3 regions of the Paenibacillus sp. EC2-1 genome follow, and region 1 is predicted to be linked to each of the others. Evidence: riboswitches for the same ligand, from Rfam matches in the RefSeq annotation. Region 1 holds a riboswitch; each other region holds the start of a gene.
The links. Region 1 has a riboswitch for cyclic di-AMP ahead of ACK8P5_RS15090 (C40 family peptidase). Riboswitches for the same ligand answer to the same signal wherever they lie in the genome.
Positions count from the first base shown of each region.

Region 2: linked by a shared signal. The riboswitch ahead of ACK8P5_RS21280 (TrkH family potassium uptake protein) and the one ahead of ACK8P5_RS15090 (C40 family peptidase) in region 1 are both predicted to bind cyclic di-AMP.
Region 3: linked by a shared signal. The riboswitch ahead of ACK8P5_RS10595 (NlpC/P60 family protein) and the one ahead of ACK8P5_RS15090 (C40 family peptidase) in region 1 are both predicted to bind cyclic di-AMP.

Region 1 covers NZ_CP186006.1:3,249,078-3,256,796, reverse strand. The annotation lists gene ACK8P5_RS15100 (P-loop NTPase) at 34-1,104, opposite strand; gene ACK8P5_RS15095 (four-helix bundle copper-binding protein) at 1,323-1,652, shown strand; cyclic di-AMP (ydaO/yuaA leader) riboswitch at 1,889-2,021, shown strand; gene ACK8P5_RS15090 (C40 family peptidase) at 2,025-2,498, shown strand; gene ACK8P5_RS15085 (phosphotransferase family protein) at 2,586-3,533, shown strand; gene ACK8P5_RS15080 (2Fe-2S iron-sulfur cluster-binding protein) at 3,568-3,957, shown strand; gene ACK8P5_RS15075 (VOC family protein) at 4,054-4,464, shown strand; gene ACK8P5_RS15070 (response regulator) at 4,521-6,134, shown strand; gene ACK8P5_RS15065 (sensor histidine kinase) at 6,131-7,719, shown strand, end outside.
Region 2 covers NZ_CP186006.1:4,550,511-4,558,229, forward strand. The annotation lists gene sdhB (succinate dehydrogenase iron-sulfur subunit) at 1-313, opposite strand, end outside; gene sdhA (succinate dehydrogenase flavoprotein subunit) at 329-2,071, opposite strand; gene ACK8P5_RS21265 (succinate dehydrogenase cytochrome b558 subunit) at 2,088-2,753, opposite strand; gene ACK8P5_RS21270 (LysR family transcriptional regulator) at 2,995-3,912, shown strand; gene ACK8P5_RS21275 (potassium channel family protein) at 3,979-4,644, opposite strand; gene ACK8P5_RS21280 (TrkH family potassium uptake protein) at 4,661-6,004, opposite strand; cyclic di-AMP (ydaO/yuaA leader) riboswitch at 6,067-6,209, opposite strand; gene ACK8P5_RS21285 (CPBP family intramembrane glutamic endopeptidase) at 6,530-7,719, shown strand, end outside.
Region 3 covers NZ_CP186006.1:2,233,131-2,240,849, forward strand. The annotation lists gene ACK8P5_RS10570 (MarR family winged helix-turn-helix transcriptional regulator) at 79-501, shown strand; gene ACK8P5_RS10575 (RluA family pseudouridine synthase) at 615-1,346, opposite strand; gene ACK8P5_RS10580 (class I SAM-dependent methyltransferase) at 1,352-2,215, opposite strand; gene ACK8P5_RS10585 (endonuclease MutS2) at 2,315-4,339, opposite strand; gene ACK8P5_RS10590 (hypothetical protein) at 4,367-4,642, opposite strand; cyclic di-AMP (ydaO/yuaA leader) riboswitch at 4,947-5,088, shown strand; gene ACK8P5_RS10595 (NlpC/P60 family protein) at 5,091-5,957, shown strand; gene ACK8P5_RS10600 (GNAT family N-acetyltransferase) at 6,057-6,353, opposite strand; gene ACK8P5_RS10605 (hypothetical protein) at 6,463-6,783, shown strand; gene ACK8P5_RS10610 (carbohydrate ABC transporter permease) at 6,985-7,719, shown strand, end outside.

The sequences.
Region 1 (7,719 bases):
CCTATAGGGAAGGGTGTTTTTAATTTACAATCATTATGAAAGCGTCTGAACAACATGAATAGCTATATCATCGTAGATTTGCTTCAGAAGATCAGGATTCGTGGATTGTTGTTCATCCGGGATGATCGGAACCTGAGCGAGCACGGAGGTATTTAGCTGTTCTGCTAACTTTGAACCGCCGCCTTTACCAAAGATATAATGTTTATTTCCGGTCGGATCTTCATAGTAAGACATATTCTCAATAACCCCAATAATGTGGTGATGGGTCTGGAGTGCCATCATTCCTGCACGTTCTGCAACAACTGTAGCTGTGGATTGCGGTGTCGTAACGATAATTTCAGAGCACTCTGGGAGCATCTGATGGATAGCTAGGGCAATATCACCAGTCCCCGGGGGAAGATCGATAAGCATGTAATCCAGAGGACCCCACATTACATCGTTCAAAAAGCTAGAGAGCATTCTTCCAAGCCGAGGGCCACGCCACAAGACAGGATCATTACCTTTGACAAAAAAACCTGTAGAGATCACTTGGATTCCATCTCGTTGCAGTGGTGTGGGACGACTATTCGTAGGTTCAGGCTTCTCATGGATCCCCATCATGTCAGGTATACTGAAGCCATAAATATCAGCATCAATAATGCCGACTCTTTTACCGACTTTATGCAAAGCTTTTGCGAGATTCAGAGTCACAGTAGATTTACCAACGCCTCCTTTGCCACTAGCAATGGCGATGAATTTCACCCCAGCTTTAACCATGGGGCTCACTGGAAAGGGATTCGGAGCTGCAGGTCTTGCTGCTGATTTTGTCTGTGATTGTTGCATCTCCAGTGCTCTAATGGATATGTGTTGTTTCTCCTCTTCGGATACTGTCTTTATTCTTATATGTATACTTAATACTCCTATGGTACGAAGCAGCTCTTCGATCTGTTGTTTCTGGGTTTCTGTTACGCCTTGTGTCTGATCTTGTTCGGTAGCGATCAGGGTCAGTGCAGCTTTGTCTTCCTTCAACATGACATCTCGGATGTATCCAATCTGAATCAAAGGAAGTTTTAGATTGGGGTCGATGATGGTTGCCATTTTGCTTTCAAATATCTCTCTAATCATAAGTCACCTCTATACATGTTTCTTGATTGCCGATTTTCTTGTTCAGTTCAGTTTAAAGAAGTTGAAACGACTAGTCAATGAAAGCTCGATTGTGATGTATTTTGTGAAAATTTTGTGAGTATATAGCCATTCTACACAGAAACCACACAAATTCTGTTTAATAAGAGGTAGCCTCGTTTTGCAAAAGGTGAAATTCGATTCTGAAGGGAGAACTACCTATGTCACATGAACAAATGCAGAAATGTATTGATGAATGTCTACGTTGTATGCAAGCTTGTAACCACTGTTATTCCGCTTGTCTGGAAGAAGAACATATGGAAATGATGAAGGAGTGTATCCGCCTAGATCGGGAGTGTGCAGATTTATGTGCCTTTGCAGCACATGCAATGTCTATTAATAGCTCTTATGTCAAACAAATCTGCGAGGCATGTGCAGAGATGTGTGAGAGATGCGGCAATGAATGCAAAAAGCATGATCATGAACACTGCCAGCGCTGCGCTGAGGCATGTTTCAGATGTGCTGATGCATGCCGAGCTATGGCAGCTTAAACGAGATTAGTAGAGTCGAATAGTAGGAATAAAAGCAGCCGGATTTTTCCGGTTGCTTTTTTGATGTCTTCATTTGAAATATCATCTGGTATAGTCCAACCGTTTACGGATAGGTAAATAATAGGGGAATGATAGTGAGAGAAGGAATAAGTAGAGGAAGAAATTACATTTTTGTCACTCATATCATTGACATATCTAGCCAAAATATATTACAGTATGATAGGGTTACAAAATATTAATGAATTTTGCCGAATTTCGTTTTTGAAAACGGGGGAACCGATCCGGGTGAATTATTCTTGCAATAGAGGGAATATAGGAGACCTTCAGCCGAACCCTTAGCTAACTCCGTAGGCACCGAAGGGAGAAAGTGTTTTGAAGAAAGTCATTATATCATTACTAGGGTCTGCACTTATTTTTTCTTCTGGCGCCTTCACAGCATACGCTGATATGCCAAAGCTTCAAAGTCAAGTAACACAGTTGGTTGGAACTCCGTATAAATGGGGTGGAACAACGGAAAGTGGATTTGACTGCTCAGGATTTATTCTGTACATAATGAATCAATATGATCTAGATTTACCTCGTACATCAGCTGCACAAGCCAAAGCGGGGACTCATGTTGATCAAGAAGACCTTCGAATGGGAGATTTGGTATTCTTTAATACAAGTGGTCGTGGAGTCTCTCATGCAGGAATTTATGTCGGAAATGATCAATTTGCTCACGCATCAACAAGTAAGGGTGTAAGAATCAGTAAATTGTCTGAATCTTACTATAAGACTCGTTATGTAACTGCACGCCGCGTGATCAGTCAAGAGAATTATGTTCAGATGGTAGGAACTATTAATTAATAATGAATCAAAGCCCGCGATTAATATCGCGGGCTTTTTAAATATATGATCGTATTTCAAAGTGATGAACATGGGGGATTATTCGTTATGTCTTACTTATTTCGAAGAGAAATTAACAACTGGCATTCCTGGGGAGCTGTTTATCAGTCCATAGAAGATTTCAGGCTATTAATCGAAGAAATATTTGCAAGAGAACAACTGACTGGAGCAGAGCATATCTCTCACTTGAAGCCAGGAACCAACGCGGTGTTCAAAACAGGGGATTATGTCATTAAGATTGTTGCCCCATTAGAATCGGGTTTAGATACAGACTTAGATTATAGAGCTGAACAAACAGCAATGCAAAGAGCCATCCAGCAAGGGATTCGTACACCATCCATTGTTGCTGCGGGCACGTTAGAGGATAAGTATGCATTCAAATACCTCATTATGGATTATATTGAAGGGGAAAGTGCTGGCGATGTCTTCACTCAATTAACTCTCGAAAAAAAGAAACAGTTCATCGAAGAGATGCAGCATAATTTATCGAAGTTGAATATTCGTCCTGATGAAGAGTTTAGTCGTGAATTCATTATAAATAGAGCATTACATAACGAGAGATGGCATATTGTAGCACCCGAAGTAGGCAAGCAAATTAATGATTATCTAAGAGAGTATAAGATTCAAACTTATGTTCATGTGCATGGTGATCTAACAGGTGACAATGTACTGATCAATTCGATTGGACAGCTCTATATTATTGATTTCGCTGATAGTACAATTGCACCGGTTGAATATGAGTTTCCTCCAATTATATTTGAGTTATTGCAAAGTGATATCGAAGGCATTTTTGAGTTTATTAAGGGGTTGGGGATGAAGTATAATGAGTTTATTGATCGATTATTTGCAGGAACGCTGATGCATGATTTTGGCGCGAATTTTGTAAGAGCGATTTATGAGAAATATACGGGCAGAGAAATTACAGAACTGAATGATATTTTTGAAATCAAGAGATTGCTCCATAAGCATCTTCTGCCAAATTCCCTAATTACATAAGTTTAGTCTATCTGTTTGAGGAGGGAAGTACAGCGTGTTTAAATTTTGGAAAGGTCGGGAGAAGAAAGAATCTGTTCTTGAAGCTTCCGAGGCATCCACTCCTAGTATACAAGCAAGTACAGAAGAGAAGCTTGTACTGTTACGAGGAAGGAACACCGAGCAGGATGTTGCTCCGGTTGTCGGTATGACGATTCTCGAACTTGCAGAACGGAATGAGGTCGATTGGAACTCTTTTTGCAAAAGGGGGACTTGCGCTCGCTGTCGTTGTCATATAAGTGAAGGAATGGAGCATATGTCCGCTGCGAATGAAGCGGAAGAGAATAGACTGGATCCTGAAGAGATTGACGATGGTTATCGTTTAGGATGCCAGACGAAATTCGAGAGAATAGGCGTTGTTTCTATTAAGCACGCACCATACTTTTAAACATATTTCATCATGATCGTACCCGGAGGCCTGTAATCAGGTTATCCGGTTTTTTTTATCTTAAATACAATAATAGTTCAATTTGGAGGGATTATGATGAAGCGCTACGATAGTGACACAAACTGCTCTATATTGCAGAGCCCGATTCAAAACAAAATAGGTAGTGTCTTTGTACCGGTTCGAGACCTTGAGGAATCTCGCCTGTGGTATTGCCAGCTCTTTGGGCTAAATGTAATGGATTGTGAAATTTTGAATGGACATTTATGTCCTCTCCCTATGCAAGGAACCGGACTCATCTTAGACACAATGCCCATGTGGGGAGGAGAGGAACTGGGTGGAGCACCACACATTACAACGCCTGCATTTATGCTGCTTACGCATGATTTGGAAGCAGCATTCGCCTACGCTGTGGAAACAGAAGTTGATGTCGTGACGACGATCGAGAATAATCAATGGTTTGTTATTAAAGATCCAAATGGGAATCTTCTCATGATTTGCAGGGAGTAATCAGGTAACATGCTCATCCGTACATTATATTATTAGGTTGGTTGGGGGCGTTTCAATTGTATAAGATCATCATAGTGGATGATGAACCCATTGTCCGAGAAGGAATCAGGGATCGTATTCAATGGGAAGAACATGGCTTTGTATGTGTGGGTGTCAGTGAGAATGGACAAGAGGCATTAGAAGTCGTTGCTAGTCTTCGACCAGATGTTGTATTAACTGATATTTATATGCCTTTTATGGATGGACTGGAACTCTCCCGTCGCATAGTGGAGCTGTATCCACGCACGAAGATCATAATTTTGACGGGATATGATGATTTTGAATACGCACAGCAAGCAGTGAAACTACAAGTGACAGATTTTATTTTGAAACCGGTTACATCAGCAGAACTCCGTGAGATACTGGATAAATTAAAAGTCGAAATGGATGAAGAGCGTGGAAATCAGGAACATCTTAATCAATTGAAACAACAGTTAAACGAGAGTCTTCCGCTGCTCAAAGAGAGGTTTCTTGAACGTCTAGCATCCTCAGCACTGAGCGAATGGGAAATCACGAGTAAAATGGCATACTTCGATATTGCACTGACCGGTCCTTTATTTGTAGCTATAGCCACAGATATGGATGAACTGCGTCCTGATGACCATGGTACCGATAATGAGCTGTATGCTTTTGCTGTTTACAATATTATTCAAGAAATTATGAGCGATGAACCCGCTTCTGCTGTTTTTCGTTATAAAGGGAATAAGGTGATTACTGTATTAACCGGAACGGGAGAAGAGGCGATATATACACATGCTCAAGAAATAGCCGAGGCCATTCGCAGTTCCGTTAAACGCTATCTGTCCTTTACGGTAACGGTTGGTGTGGGAACGATCTGTCGTGAACTGAAAGATCTCAGACACTCTTGCCAAGCTTCCGTAGCGGCGCTGGAATATCGTCTGTTAATGGGTAGTGATCAAGTTGTAAGCATATTAGATCTAGAGAATAGAAGTTCAATGCCACTATATGACGGAACAAATGCGGAGAATGCCCTTATATCTGCTATAAAGACAGGTACACAAGGAGATGTTGATCATTCGATCCGTCGGTTAATCGGAGAACTTAAGCATGCATCGATATCCATTGAGCAGTGCTACATTCGAGTGCTGAGGACGATGCTGGCTGTACTTCAGGCTTTGCTCGAAATCGGCTGTAGTGAGAAAGATTTACTTGGGAAGGAAACTCGTCTATTAACAGAGTTGTACTCTTTTCGTTCATTGGAAGAGATAGAATACTGGCTCAAGGATATGTGTAAGAAGGCCATCCAAGGAGTCGTCGAGACACGTAAGGATATTTCGCGTCATCAGATGTCAGAAGCGGTACAATTTATCCACAACCATTACGATGATCCAGGGCTTTCCGTAACAACGGTGTGCAGCCGGATTTTTATGAGTGCAAGCTATTTCAGTTCTTTATTTAAGATCCATACGGGAAAGACTTTTGTAGAATTTGTAACCCGTATTCGAATGGAAAAGGCTAAGGAGCTGTTAAAGCATTCTACTCTCAAAACTTATGAGATTGCTATGAAAACAGGTTATCAGGATGCTCAGTATTTCAGTGTGCTCTTTAAGAAAAATACAGGGGATACACCGACTGACTACCGCCAGAAGATGATGGCAGACGGTGCATGATGATGTGGCGTAATACGAAAATCAAAAGTATCCAATCTAGAATAGCAGGCACCTTTGTCTTGCTTGTTCTGTTGACGGCATTACTGTTAATATTCATTTCCTACCGATTGTCAGAATCGGCTGTGCGAGAAACGGCCGAGAGTTACACCGCCGAATTAATCAATCAAGTAAACGCCAATATACAGACTTATATTACAGGCATGAAGGATATCTCCTTGACAGCAATGAATAATCCGGACGTGAGAGAATACTTGGCGTATGCCCAATCCCTTTCACCGAAAGATTTGTCATCGCTAGAGTCCAAAATATCGGAGTATTTCCACTCTATTCTAGTCTCTAGAAAAGATATTACATCGGTTAATATATTCGGCTACAATGGGACATTTATTTCAGATCGGCGCGGTGTTCAGTTAAATCCGAACAGTCCACCAGCAGAGCAGTCTTGGTACCAGCAGGCACAGAAGGCAGCTGGGCAGGCCGTGATTTCTTCATCCCATGTGCAACCTGTGATTAAAGATGAATACCAATGGGTAGTCTCGCTAAGCCGTGAACTGCGCGGGATAGATCGTTCACAAGGACTTGGTATTCTGCTCATAGATCTTAATTTTAAAGTCATTAATGATATGTTAAATCAGTTGGACCTTGGGAATAGAGGCTATGTATTTGTAGTGGATCGGGAAGGTAATATTGTGTACCATCCACAACAACAGCTTCTTTATAGCAATTTGAAGACAGAGCAGATTGAACGAGTACTTCAAGAGCCAAGCGGTGGATTTGTTACTCAAGAGGATGGTGTAAGCCGGATATACACCGTTAAGGATTCGGGATTCGGTTGGAAAATTGTCGGAGTGTTTTATGAGAATGCGCTGGTTGAGAACAAAAAGAAAATGAAGCTCTCTTTTGCAGTAGCTGGCTTGTTCTGTTTAGGAGTAGGTGTGATGGTCTCTTATCTCATATCTCGGAATCTGACAAGGCCGATAAAGAGATTGCAGGAGAATATGAACGAGGTGGAAAAAGGAAACTTCGATATCCGTGTTCCAGTTGGACATTCGAAGGAAATATCCAGCTTGGCCCGTAGTTTTAATCTGATGATGATGAAGATCAAAGAATTGATGAATCAAATCGTTGTTGAACAAGAGTTCAAACGCAAGAGTGAGCTAAATGCCCTTCAAGCCCAGATCAATCCGCATTTTCTCTATAACACACTCGATTCAATCATTTGGATGGCTGAGGGTAAGAAGCATGACGAGGTTATTCTGATGACATCAGCGCTAGCTAAATTATTCCGGGCATCACTGAGCAAAGGCCAAGAGCTGATACCTTTAGCAACTGAAATTGAACACATTACAAGCTATCTCAAAATCCAGCAGATGAGGTATCAGGATAAGATCGAATTTACGGTCCATATTGATTCATCACTCAAAAGGTATATGACGCTTAAGGTTCTACTTCAACCCCTTGTAGAAAATGCGATCTATCATGGGGTTAAGAACAAGCGAGGAAGAGGTATGATTCATATTCATGGAGTTCGAATCGGTCATGATATTGAGCTTCGGGTTATAGATGATGGTATTGGTATGGATGA
Region 2 (7,719 bases), 1.3 Mb from region 1:
TCATCGGTTGAATACGAATCGGTTGCTCCAGCTTATCGATTAGCGCTGCACAAGCCTGACGAGGTTTACCGTTAATCACCATGGAACAAGCACCGCAGACTTCCTCAAGGCAGTTAGAATCCCAGCAGACGGGAGTTGTAGACTGACCTTGAGCATTCTTCGGATTACGCTGAATTTCCATCAATGCACTAATTACGTTCATGCCAGGACGGTATGGGAGATTGAATTCCTCAGTGTAGGTTTTCGACTCCGGGCTGTCCTGACGGGTAATTATAAATTTGACGCTCTTCGAGGCTGCTGTGGTTTGAGCCATGTCAAATCCCCCTTCTTACTTATCTTTCGAATAGTCGCGAATACGCGGTGGGATCAAGGATACATCTACATCTTCATAAGAAATCTGTGGACCATCCGGTGTCCATGTCGCTTTTGTTGTCTTCAAGAACTCTTCGTCATTACGGTCTGGGAACTCAGGCTTGTAGTGAGCACCGCGGCTTTCGTTACGCATCAGTGCTCCAAGTGTCATGGCCTCAGCAAGCTCAAGCATGTTCCAGAGTTGGCGTGTAAATGCTACGCCTTGGTTATTCCAACGGGAAGTATCCGTCATATTAATATTCTTATAGCGCTGTTTCAGCTCTTTAATCTTGCCAATGGTTGCTTCAAGCTTGTCGTTATAACGAACCACCGTCATGTTGTTGGTCATCCATTCACCAAGCTCTTTATGCAGAACATAAGCGTTCTCTGTGCCCTGCATATTTAGGAGACTATCGAATTTAGCTGTGTGTTCTTTAGCAGCCCGATCAAAGATCGAAGAGGAAATATCTTGAGATGATTTCTTCAACCCTTTAACATATTCGATCGCCTTTGGACCAGCTACCATACCGCCATAAATAGCAGATACGAGTGAATTGGCACCCAAACGATTCGCGCCATGGAATTGATAATCACATTCTCCAGCAGCGAACAATCCTGGAATGTTGGTCATCTGATTGTAGTCAACCCACATGCCGCCCATAGAATAGTGTACAGCCGGGAAAATCTTCATAGGGATTTTACGAGGATCATCACCCATGAACTTTTCGTAAATCTCGATGATTCCGCCCAGTTTAACATCAAGTTCCTTAGGATCTTTATGTGAAAGATCCAGATAAACCATGTTCTCACCATTTATTCCGAGTCCTTCATCTACGCAGACATGGAATATTTCACGGGTAGCAATATCACGCGGTACTAGGTTTCCATAAGCAGGATATTTCTCCTCTAAGAAGTACCATGGCTTTCCGTCTTTATAAGTCCAGATTCGGCCACCCTCACCACGAGCTGACTCAGACATCAGGCGAAGTTTGTCATCGCCTGGTATGGCTGTTGGGTGAATCTGAATGAATTCACCGTTAGCATAATGTACCCCTTGCTGATATACAGCACTTGCTGCAGTACCTGTATTAATAACCGAGTTCGTTGTCTTACCGAAGATGATACCAGGACCACCACTCGCAAGAATAACAGCATCACCCGGGAACGTGCGAATTTCCATTGAACGCAGATCTTGAGCTGCAATACCACGGCAGACACCTTCATCATCAATAACTGCGTTCAAGAATTCCCAGTTCTCATACTTCGTTACAAGGCCCGCAGTCTCCCAGCGACGAACTTGTTCATCCAGTGCATACAGAAGCTGCTGTCCTGTTGTAGCGCCGGCATATGCCGTACGGTGTCGTTTCGTTCCACCGAACCGGCGGAAATCGAGCAACCCTTCCGGTGTCCGGTTGAACATAACACCCATCCGGTCCATCAAGTGAATGATGCCAGGTGCTGCGTCACACATCGCCTTAACTGGTGGCTGATTCGCCAAGAAGTCACCACCGTAAACCGTATCATCGAAATGTTCCCAAGGAGAGTCACCCTCCCCTTTCGTATTAACCGCTCCATTAATACCGCCTTGCGCACACACAGAGTGGGAACGTTTAACAGGTACTAGTGAGAATAAATGCACGTGAGCCCCAGCTTCAGCAGCTTTAATGGTTGCCATCAACCCAGCCAGTCCGCCACCCACGATTATAATGTTAGATGCCATTTCTGTTCACTCTCCTTTAGCTCAAGACTGTCTTACACACATCAAGTAGTGCTGTAGCTGCAAATTCCGAATCACGGAAAGCAGTCAATGCCAATATAAACATTACACTAGTAATTACAAATAGACCCATGCAGATGTAAGAAGATATACGCTGCGCACGTGGACCAACTGTGATGCCCCAGCTTACTAGGAACGCCCACAAGCCATTCGTAAAGTGGAAAGTTGCACACACAATTCCGATGATATACAGAATGAACAGAATCGGATTGCTTACAATACCATGGATTGTGGCACCCAGCTCATCATGTGTAATCTTACCAATTGCAATCATAAAACGAGTATCGTACATGTGCCAGATAACAAATACAAACGTAATAACACCGGTGATCCGCTGTAAAGTAAAGCGAATATTACGTTCATAATTGTAGTTTCCGACGTTGTTATTTGCTTGGTAAGCAATATACAAGCCGTAAACGCCATGGTACAGAAGTGGCAGCCAAATCAGAAGTAGCTCAAGGAAAAATATGAGCGGCAGACCGTTAATAAACTCGACACCTTTAGCAAAGCCTTCCTTTCCACCATCGAAAGCCTTAAAGTTGGTGATCATATGAGTGAGCAAGAAGGCTCCGAGCGGTATGATACCAAGCAAAGAGTGCAGCTTTCTGGAATAATACCCTTTCATCAGTTGACGTTCCCCTTTCTGATTGTACAGCGTTTTCATTAAGACTCAACGTAATCTATTACACTAATACTATCTATGCGTCACACGCATACAACGACAAAATGTGCCACATTTCGGTTATTCTGTGAACATCCTGTGTCATGTTTCATGTTACTCCTTTTTTTCTTATAATGGAATTGCAATATAATTATTAATCGTTATAATCTATACGCATAAGTCATTATTATAGGAAGTGATCGTATTGTTCGAAGAATTGGACGTGTTCTCCGTTGTTGTTGAGCAATCCAGCCTTAATAAAGCTTCCAAACTGCTGAATCTATCTCAGCCTGCCCTTTCACGCAAGATTGCCAAACTTGAAGATCAGCTTGGCGTTCAGTTGTTTAATCGACGTGGTAAACGTCTGGAGCTTACTTCTATTGGTCAGCTTGCATATACATATGCCTTGGAGCAGCGACAACAGCAACTAAAATTCATGCAGACTCTTGCTCATTATCGTGGAGAAGAACAAATCACCATCACGCTCGGGGCTAGTCTAACCACACTCCAAACTACACTACCTCCCCTTGTGAATGCATTTATGGAGAAGCATCCATCTGCTGAGATCAAATTAGTAACAGGAAAAACACATGAAATTGTTTCTTATGTCCGTGATAAACGGGTGGATGTTGGAATTGTTGCTTCATCTATTAATCAGCCTGGCTTAAATTGCATCCCTCTCTTTGATGACCACCTTGAACTCGTCGTACCCACAACACATCCTTTAGCAGATAGTCTCGATGTCGGAATTGAACAGCTCCAAGGGATGCCTATGATCATCTTCTCAACTGGAACCTGGTACCGAAAGTTAACGGACGATCTATTTCATCGCTGTGGAATTATGCCTGATATTCGCATGGAAATCGATTCGTTCGAAGCGATCGTGCGGCTTATTCCTACTTGTAAAGCGGCAGCATTACTTCCGAAATCATATCTTCGCCCCCAATTGCTTTCGGACAACGGTCTTGTTGATATTCACATTCCTGCTCTAGTCGAAACGAGACGGACAACAAGCCTCATCTATGGAAACGCATCCGAACTAAGCAATGCAGCCAACAGGTGGATTGCCGAAACAGAGGTCCTATTTAGAGAACTTCAAGAGAACCAACAACAAACAACCTGACGCGAAGCGCGCCAGGTTGTTTACACTCATATCTGGTATCACCAGAATCGTATTTATAATTACATATTACATATTTACAACTTCACCTTCAAAACGATCAATGTTCTCCTTCGCTCCAATAACAACCATGATATCTCCAGCACGCAGCACATCCATGGCAGTCGGAGCCACAATGACACCCGCACGTTGGTTCAGCGCTACTACGCTAATCCCATAACGAACACGCGTGTTTAACTCATTTAATGTTTTGCCGTCCATACATTCCGTTACCGTCATCTCTACAATTCGGTATTCTTTAGAGAGCTCTATATAATCGAGAAGATTCGGTGTAACAAGTTGATGAGCGACACGAATTCCCATATCTCTCTCCGGGAAAATAACCCTGTCTACACCCAGCTTTTGCAGCGCCCGTCCGTGTAGCACAGAGATTGCTTTGGCTACGACCGTATTAACACCTAATTCCTTAAGAAGAATTGCTGCAAGAATACTCGTTTGAATTTCGTCTCCTATAGCCACGATGCCACAGTCAAAATTACGAATACCAAGCGATTTAAGTACTTCTTCGTCTGTCGCATCAGCGACCACAGTATGGGTGAGGAGCTCACTCATATCTTCGACCACTTCTTCATCTTGGTCGATCCCGAGAACCTCATATCCTAATTCCATCAATTCAAGCGCAAGGCTTGAACCGAATCTCCCCAGCCCTATCACTGCAAACTGCTTTGGTTTCATTTCTTAGCCAATCTCCTTATCCAATAATCATTTTACCTTCGGGATGACGATACAACTCTTTACCTTTCTTGGGTCCTAATGCATAAGCAAGTGTTAATGGACCAAGACGACCAGCAAACATCGTTACACAGATAAGTAACTTACCGAAGAGCGACAACTCAGGAGTTAATCCCATAGACAGCCCTACCGTACCAAATGCTGACGTAGCTTCAAAGAGTATAGTGAGGAAGCTGCTATCCTCTGTCGTCGATAGAATCATCGACACTGTAATAACCAGCAGTAGTGCAAGCAGCGTAATCGTTAACGCTTTAAGAATTCGCTCCTGAACCAAACGGTATCTGAACAACACAATATCGTCTCGGCCTCGCATCATGGCAATAACAGCGGCAATCATCATTGTGAATGTTGTCGTTTTGATACCACCACCCGTAGAGCCTGGAGAAGCTCCGATAAACATCAGTATAACCATGAAAAATTGAGTAGCCTGACGTAGCTCAGTTATATCTAGTGTGTTGGCTCCCGCTGTTCTCGGCGTAACCGACTGGAAGAAGGAGCCTAGAATTTTCCCGCCCCAATTCAGCGAGCCTAGTGTCTCTGGATTTGTAAATTCAAAGATAAAAATAACCACAGCACCTATGAGAATCAGCGACCCTGTCATGGATAACACCACTTTAGAATGCAGTGAAAGCCTCCGACTCTTCCTATAATCAACCAGATCAGCCATGACGATAAATCCAATCCCTCCGGATACAATCAGGAACATCACCACAAAGTTAACAAGCGGATCATATACAAATCCAGTCAAGCTCTTAAAGTCGCCAAACAGATCAAATCCCGCATTATTAAACATGGTTACCGCATGGAAAACGCCGAAATAAAGCGCCTTACCAAACGGCATATCAAAAGCCCATCGGATGGTTAGTAGTGTCGCTCCGCACGCTTCAATCACTAAGGAGTACAGTAGAACCCTGCGGATCAAGCGCACGATTCCTTCCATAGAAGATTGATTCATCGCTTCCTGAAGAACTAGACGGTCTTTCAATGAAATGCGTCGCTTCAATACAAGCGCGAACAGTGTTGCCATGGTCATGAAACCCAGACCACCGATCTGTATCATTATCATGATGACAACCTGTCCGAAGGAACTGAAGAATGTCCCTGTATCCACCACGACAAGACCTGTTACACAGGTAGCAGATGTCGCCGTGAACAAAGCATCCATAAAGTTCAGCGGTTCCCCTGTCGTATTGGAAATCGGGAGCATGAGAAGCATCGTCCCAATCAGGATAATGGCCCCAAATCCCATGACGAGAATTTGCGGCGGCGACAAGCGAAGCCATTTAATTTTGGAAGTCAACATGTTCACCTCTTTAAAAAAATCAAAGAAAAAAAGACACTGGAAATCCAATGCCTTACGCGGTTGGGTTCCTGTGCTACAGCCTACGAGGTTAGCTGACGGATTCGGGCATAACACAGGTCGCCCTATTCACTACCTTTCGGAAGCGAAATTCACCCCACTTAAATGGTTCCCCCATTTTCATTACGAAATTCGGCTGATCTATTCAATTAACGTTATCCAATATTATGATTCATGAACATGTTCAATAGCATGTAGTGATTATAACGCAATCCTTTAAGGATACCAAAGCCGTTTTAGACTTAAATTAACTTAAAAATGAACCGAATTGGGCATATTCTAGAGTAGTAGCACATGGTTATCTACGCTTTTCGGAATCTTTCCTTCATTTTCATCGAATTTTTCATAAATTTGAATGGGATAAGCCGTTTGTGTCTTTCATATCTATGTTATATTGACTTTATGTCTTCATGAAAACAGATAGCTTAATCTAATTGATAACTCGCTAATGCCAAAAGGAGGAATGACATGAATAAAGCAGGACACCCTCTTCATCTTAAATCTGACAAACAACCATTGGTACTACTTGGAATTATTGGTCTCATTCTATTTCTCATCTTTCAGGTCTTTCCATCCACAGCCTCTATTTCATCCGAGGTCAAAACACCCGAAATGATCACCAAGGAGGCAGCCATCAGTGCTGCTGAAAGATTCGCACAAGAACATCTGCAGTATAGTAGGACTTCTTCCACTGACAAACCTCTCGTTACATATCAATCCAGATCTGATGTTTATGGATATCTATCTAAAGAGAATTTGCTCCGCGAATACAATAAAAAGTTTGAGAGCAAATACCCCTATGATGTCTTTCGAGTTCGGTTAGTGCAAGCTGATGGAGTAGCCCTAAACGTAGACGTCCATATGCAGAATGCTAGTGTAGCAGGGTTTTCTTATGATCTGCCTGACTCTAGTTATGAAGGTGCCCTCCTGCAAAAAGGTGACGTCCGCAATCAGATGCTTCGTTTAATCGAAGGAGAGATGTCACTGACTGAAAAGATGTCACTAGCTGAGCCTTGGCTAGAGAGAGAAGGATATAGTCTATCCAACCTGAAACAGATCACCAAAGAAGGGGAGCCTGGACTGATATATCAAGACCCCGAAGCTAAGATTGGGAGTTCACAGCTCCAGCTGAAATTCTCCTTCGAGGATAATCAACTTCGTTCCTATGAACCTGTATTTTCGGTTCCGAAGGACCACACAGCCTATGTAGAGAAACAGACACTAAACGCAACGCTGCTCACTCTACTGGGATATGGTTTATTCACGCTAATCTTGGGGATCTTAGCCATTGTATACAGTGTAAAAACGAAAGCTCACACATCATTTAAACGTGGTATCTTTCTTGCCGTGTTCCTGTTTGTTATTCAGATGCTGAATACCTACAACCTAATTCCCGTCTTCCAAGCGGAAGGTATGTCAGATGCCGGTATCATGGGTATGATGATTTTTTATGCCGTATATTCTCTTGTATTCTCAGCACTCTTGTACTTCTCTCTTGTTGGAGGAAGCGGACTATGGCGTAAGGAAGATGGACTGAATCCTTGGCCACGCGCAAGCGAAGCCGGGTATGGTTCTTACGTGCTAGAGAGCATGAAACTAGGATATATATGGGCATGTATTTTGCTCGGAGCTCAGTCTTTGATCTTTATAGGATTGAA
Region 3 (7,719 bases), 1.0 Mb from region 1:
GGAAATTCTGGTCGCTGAACTGTAATCTTTAAGCTGATTATTCGTAGTTTTTTCATGGAGAGGAAGGAGTTAATGATGATGCATACGAACGAATTTGCAAAAGTATGGTCTAAGCTGGCCAAGGATTATAGACTTCATATGGAGAGTGGTCTTGCACCTGCATTGACTGAAGCTCAGCTCACAGTGCTGGAAGTATTAGAGGAACAGAAGAGAATGAAGCCTTCTGACTTCATACCTTATTTGGCAACAAGCCCGGCTGCTGTAACGATGCTGCTTGACCGGATGGAGAAGAATGATTTGATTATCAGGCAACGCGACGAAAAAGATAGACGAATCGTTTGGGTTACAATCTCAGAACGTGGACGAGCAGAGGTAATGCGAGGGATGCAAGTTAGAGAAGATTATTTATCACATGTTCTTAACCGCATCTCTTCACATAATCAACAGCTCCTCGTTTATCTGCTGGGTAAAGTTAGTGCTGCTCCGCAGGAAGCTGGTTAGGGTAGGGGGTACAACGAGGGGATGAATCGCTCCTACAAGGAGTGTTAACCTGATGAAATAGGAACACCCCTGTAAGATCTCTCGATCTTACAGGGGTGTTCTTGTGTAAGGGTCTATTGGTAGTTCTTTAACTCTTCAAGGATCCGAGCAGTATCAAATGAATTCCATGGATGTATCTCAGGAGGAGTCGATTCAATGCGTATCTCTTCCTTTGTGACCGGATGTGGGAATCCAACAAGCGCTGACCAAAGAGCAATCTGCTGACCAGCTTTGTTGAACCCTTTTCCATATCTTTGATCTCCGTAAAGAGGGCAGCCGGCATGGCTGAATTGGACACGAATCTGATGAGGTCTGCCTGTATGAAGCTCAACTAGAACGAGGCTCATAGCGCCTGCTGTCTCAAGAACAGTATAGTCAAGTATTGCTTCCTTAGAGCCCTCAGTCCCTTTAGGAACGACGCTGACTGTGTTGCTGCGGCTGTCTTTGTAAAGCGTATCGATTAGTCGTCCGGTCGGCTTTTTCATTCTTCCGTGCACTACAGCTACGTATAGCTTGCGAAAATTCCGGCTACGAACAGCTTCTGACAAGCGAGAAGCAGCCTTTGACGTCTTCGCGAAGACCATAGCGCCTCCAACTGGGCGATCCAGACGGTGAACGAGTCCAAGGAATACATTCCCGGGCTTGTTGTAACGAACCTTTATGTCATCCTTCAAAATCGTCAGCATATCCGGATCTCCGGAGGAATCCTCCTGAGAGAGGATGTTTACAGGCTTACTGACGCCTAGTACATGATTATCCTCATACAGGATTGGGATATCTGGATATTTATCTTTCATGTGAGTCATAGGCACTAAGATTCCCAGCGACCCAAAATACCACACGGAAGATTCAGGCCTGAGTTGGTTATTGGAAGTCCAATCTCACCTGCACTAATGCTGCCGCCGTATCTTGGTTGCATGGTCATAGAGAGCATGTTCTTCAATACGGTTGGTGATATGCCTGTTGTATACGAGTTAATCAGCATGAAGAGTGGATTGTCAGATAGAATATCTAAACAACTCTCAAGGAACGGGTATAAGCTTTGTTCCAGTTTCCAAGTCTCTCCGCTAGGTCCACGACCGTAAGAAGGGGGATCCATAATAATGGCTTCGTATTTATTACCACGGCGCTGCTCGCGTTGTACGAATTTAAATACATCATCAGTAATGAACCGAACAGGACGGTCTGCCAAACCAGATAAAGCCAAGTTCTCCTTCGCCCATTGGACCATACCTTTAGCGGCATCGACGTGAACAACCTGTGCTCCAGCGTATGCCGCAGCGACCGTTGCTCCACCTGTGTATGCGAATAGATTTAGAACTCGAATTGGACGCTGTGCATCAGCAATTTTATTCATCATCCAGCGCCAGTTCGCAGCTTGCTCAGGAAACAAGCCGGTGTGCTTGAAGTTTGTCGGGCGAATATGGAATTTGAGTTGATCGTAAGAGATACTCCAACGCTCAGGAAGTTGCTTTTTCATATCCCAATTACCGCCACCTGACGAGCTGCGGTGGTAGTGACCATGCACATTTCTCCATACACCACTATCATTCTTTAGAGGCCATATAATTTGCGGATCCGGACGACGCAGAATCACATCACCCCAGCGTTCAAGCTTTTCTCCGCCTCCCGTATCTATAACTTCATAATCTTTCCAATCATCAGCTACATACATGTTGAAAACCATCCTTCAAATAGTCATTTAAGCTTTATTGTACAACATTTACTGCGTATATTGCCACAGCTTGTGCATATGGAGCTTCTCGCCTCATTCTTAGTGTTCTGGTTTTGTTTCAATGGTTAGTCCTTCGACATGCTTTCGATTCATGAGCTTTCGCTTTTTGCGATTTTCTTTGCTTTCGAGAACGATGTCCAGATCATAGTCATCCGGATACAAATCTTTGCCTGCAATATGCAGCTTGAGACGTTTGTGATTGATTTTGAATTTTTGTTTCTGTATAAGAACACCCACCATGCCGCGAGAATCAATCGTTTCGTAGACAACACCTGTCCGGTTCATTGATGACACGTATACACTATCCCCTAGTTGATAGGAAGGAAGTGACCGAGCAGGAGCGGGATTATCATCATGATCCGCTTGACGTTCAATTTTGTCTTCTAGTTGATGAAGTGGCGCCGAAGCTTTCTCTAGTGACGATGTGTCCTTAATCATATGATCTGCAGGAGTGGAGTCAAGTGTCATACCACTGATTGTTGTGTCTTTTTCACTCACAGACTTACTGTCTTTCGTGAATACTGTACCTTCCTGGGTTCGCCCTGCTTCTGATATTTGGCGGGAGCGAGTGATGATAGAAGATGGGATACCTAATTTTTCGGCTATAACGAAAGCGTAACTCTGACCGGCTTCTCCGATCTTTAATCGGTACTTCGGTTCTAGTGTTTCCGTATCAAATTCCATTCGTGCATTTTCGAAACCAGATGTCATTGTGGCGAAATTCTTGATTTCGGTAAAATGAGTCGTTACCACCACGGTTGATTTTCGGCGATAGAGCTCTTCGAGCACAGCGATAGAAAGTCCAACCCCTTCTCCAGGATCTGTACCTGAAGCCATTTCGTCTAACAGAATCAAAGTTTTGCCGTTGGCGGTATCTAGAATGTGTTTAACATTTCTAATATGAGCGGAGAATGTGCTGAGTGCATGTTCAATGCTCTGTCCATCACCGATATCGACGGAGAGATGTTCAAATACGCTGCACATACTATTCTCCTCTACAGGTATGAGTAAGCCGGATTGTACCATCAAAGTTAACAAGCCTACCGTTTTCAGTGTCAAGGTCTTACCGCCTGTGTTCGGTCCTGTAATAATTAGAGACCGATAATTGTGTCCGATTGTAAAATCCAACGGAACCATGTGAGACCCGATCAGAGGATGGGTAGCTTGTTTAAGTGAAATAACACCTTGATCGTTCAGCTGAACGTCTCTTCCACCGATCGACAATGCATATTTTCCTCTTGCGATGATGAAATCATATAATCCTACGGTGTCGGTATTCAAGTTCAGTTCATGGTTATATTTCTCAGCTAGAGCGGTTAATTCACTCAATACCTTGGTTTCTTCACGAGCTTCATCTGATTGAAGATAACTGAGCTCCATCTGAAGACTAGAGACTTCGGTTGGTTCAATATAGACGGTCTGACCGCTTGCTGATTCATCAAGCACAGTGCCATTCACCAGTCTGCGATGTTCTTTTTTAATAGGTAGAACAAATCGTCCATTCCTTTTGCTGATCAGCGACTCTTGCATAATATCCTTGTGTTTATGAAGTAGGCTATCCAGTTTGCGTTTAATCCGTTCTTCACACACGATGATTTTCTTGCGAATTTTTGCCAGGTCTTTACTAGCTGCATCAACAACACGACCGCCGTGAATACATTGCTCAATTTCTGTTAGAAGCGGTGTTAACTCATACATGGAGGAAGCGTATGAGGCAATGGTAGGAGCGATTTCACTCTTGCTAGTCATATAACGAATGAGCTGCCTACAGCTGCGTAAAAATTGCACTATGTGTGTGAAATCTCTTTCACTGAGCACATATCCTGTTCCAAGTAACTGTAAAACTGGCTCGATTCCTTCAAGTGATGGGATTGGAACACTCGCACCTGCACGGAGAAGAGTGCGAGCTTCCGCAGTCTGATCAAGCTGATGGCGGACAGCTTTAAGCTGGGTTAGTGGTTTCATCTCAAGAATATGCCTTTTACCAACATACGAAACAGCGAATCGTTCCAAGTCTTGCTGCACCTTATCGTATTGAAGTTGTTTTAGAGTGGTTAAATTCATGCGGATCATAACTCCTTTTTCTGTGATTTATACATTCCTGAAGCAGCCCCGGGCAACAAAAAAAGGCAGAGAATGAACCATAGGTTCACTCTCTGCCTTTAGACAAGTCTGCCTGCATATACGATGTCTGGTTAGAATATGCCGACTAAATAACAGCATACTCGTAAAAAATCCGCGCTGAACACTCAGCACGGATAAATAGACGCCAATATACAGGATAGACATCCTGGGCTTCAATTGATATCCGTAGTTCTTAACTAATTGCATAGACGGAAAAATCCACAAGAAAATAAACATAGCCATTTCGGACTATGATTCAAGAAATTTCCAGTCTTATGAAATTTGGTTAGTTAAGAACGCTCACCGACATCAAAATCTCTCCTTAAATAGAAGGTATGAAATAAATATAAATTTTTTTATAGGTGAAAGTCAAGGTGATATATGAAGTAATTCTAAAAAAATAGCCAGTCATTGACGTTGTTATAGGTATCGAAAAAGTATCAATTTACGTTTAAATAGTTACAATCTATTCATAATTTCATGAAACGGACACAATTTAGACGTAAATTGTCTTGCTGGATGTGTTACCTTATTATGAGTAACTTGGAATAACTAATGGCTGAATCCAAGCGAGCATAACGTTTGGTACGGGGGATCTTAATTTTGGGGTGAATGTTTATTTTTATAAACTAGGAAATACCTCTTTCCGAATCCGGCAACTAACCTCGGAAGCAACAAGGAGGAAAACATCATGAATAACATACTGAAGAAACTTCTATTATCCGGAGCGATTGTTGCTTCATCATTCGCTCTTAGTGCTAATTTTGCAAGTGCCGCAACGTCTTCCATAAAGGTTCAAATTAATGATTCACTAGTATCATTCCCGGACCAGAAACCATTTATTGACGCAAAAGGATATACGCAGGTACCGATTCGCATGATCGGAGAAAAGCTGGGTGCAACGGTTAAATATGAGAAAGTTAACTCATACATAGTTAAGGTAACAATTAAAAAAGGAAGTACCACAATTGTACTGAAGTCAGGTTCAAGCATTGCTACTGTTGGCTCCAAACAAGTTAGAATGGACACAACGATGCGCGTGGTAGAAGGACGTTCATACGTTCCACTTCGTTTTGTTACCGAAACATTCGGATTCACGCTCAAATGGGATTCTAAGAACAATATTGCTATGTTGAGTACAGATGGCAAAACCTATAAACCAGCTTGGACAGCTCCAGCGCAAAGCGCATCCAAAGGAGCCCGGGTAGTGACTGAAGCTAAGAAACACTTAGGTGTTAAATACGTATGGGGCGGTTCTTCTCCATCGCAAGGATTTGACTGCTCTGGCTACATTCGTTATGTATATGGCAAAATGGGTGTGAGCTTGCCGCACAGTTCCATTTCGATGCATGATAACCATGGAACTCCAGTTTCAAAAAGCAATCTTAAACAAGGTGATCTGGTATTCTTTATCACCAATAAAGTTTCAACTTCGCATGTAGGTATTTACATTGGGAATAATGAATTTATTTCGGCTACAAGTAAAGGAATTACGATCGCGAACATTAACAGTTCCTATTGGGGGCCGAAATATAATGGTGCAAACCGAATTTTTTAATATCGTGAATAGCAAAGGGTTGTCTCCACGTCATCATTGATGACAAATCGGGGACAGCCCTTTTTTTGTGGCCAATATGTTTTGGGGGATGTCCGTCAATTAATGTAGTAGGTCACGATCTTCGGGAAATTTATCGAAATGATATGCTGCATAGGAGCAAGCGGGATTGATTTTCAAATTCTCTGTTCTAGCATAATCGATGACTTTACGAATAAGCTTCTCGGCAATTCCTTTACCCCTTAATGAAGAGTCAACAAAAGTATGATCTATGCTAATAACATCATTACCGAGGGATGTAAAAGTGATTTCGGCAACGTTCTTTCCTTGTTCTTTGATATAGAATCGTCCTGTATCTGACTGAATTTCCATCATGGATGTTAACCTCCTTTGATCTATTTTTTATTTACCCGAATTTAGTATGCTCTAAACGATTCTCTATAGGCAATACACCCTATGCTAGGCGTCTGCATATGATGAGGTAAGGATAATTCAAAGGAGTGACGATATGACAACATACTCGACTCACCAAGTCGTGTATCAATGCGACCAACATACAGCGAACTCATTGATGCAGCACAAGGAAAAAGTACATCATACGTGCAAAAACGCTGTAAATCGTAAAGTGCGGATACAGACGGTCGATAATGAGATGATCGAGGGAATCGTAGTAGGCGTGGACGCAAAATTCGTATATCTTAATATTGATAATGGTGGTTCTCGTGGATTCTATCCGGGTTTCCCACCGCCAAGACCCCCGTATCCCGCCTATAATCCCATTCTTCCGTTAGCTTTGTTTAACTTACTAACCATCAGTCTATTGTTATAAGTATGTGGCAAGATCATCAGATGGAATGAAATGATATGAAAGCCTGTGTGTTTTTCCGCAGGCTTCTTTTAGTTAAGGGAAATATTTACATATAAATAAACATCATAATCTAGCTTCGTCCTCATAACCATTTACAGAAAGGATAAGTAATCTGGTGTTCCAGTGCAGTGGGTTGTCATTCAAGAGAGGAGGAGGAGGTATTTGTCATCCACCCCAGTAAAGAAAGTGCATTCTAACCCAAGCGGTCTGTCCAGAAGGAAATTCAGATTTAATCGAAATGATTGGATGGGTTACTTATTTAGTGCTCCATTGATTATCGGTGTGCTTGCATTTGCGATCTACCCTATGTTCGCGGCTCTCTTTATGAGTTTTCACCAGACATCAGGACTTTCTTTGAATGGAAAGTGGGTGGGATTGAACAATTACAGTTATGCTTTACAGGATTCGATATTTTGGCAAGCGCTTTCAAATACATTTGTCATGGGAATATGGTCCGTACTACTTGGTATTGCACTCTCGTTCATCCTTGCAAGTATGATTAACAATCTTAAGTGGCATCTGGGAAGGAATTTTTTCAAAGCGGTATACTTCCTGCCGAACGTGGTATCAGGTGTTGCTACAAGTCTTCTGTTCTCATTCTTGTTCTTCCCGTCTAAAGAGGGACTGATTAACTTCATAATTAACCTTATTGGTCTTAATCCTGTCGGTTGGTTCACGAACCCGGATGTTTCACAGTATAGTATCGTCTTAATGAGCTTATGGGGAGCGCTCGGGTATAACACGATTATTTTTCTTGCAGGACTTCAAAGTGTTCCACGTGATCTTTATGAAGCGGCCGAAGTGGATGGGGCTGGTACTTATCGTAAGTGGCTGTATATAACGATTCCTTATCTACGACCCATTTTTGTTTTTATGCTTATTATGGGAACGATCGGT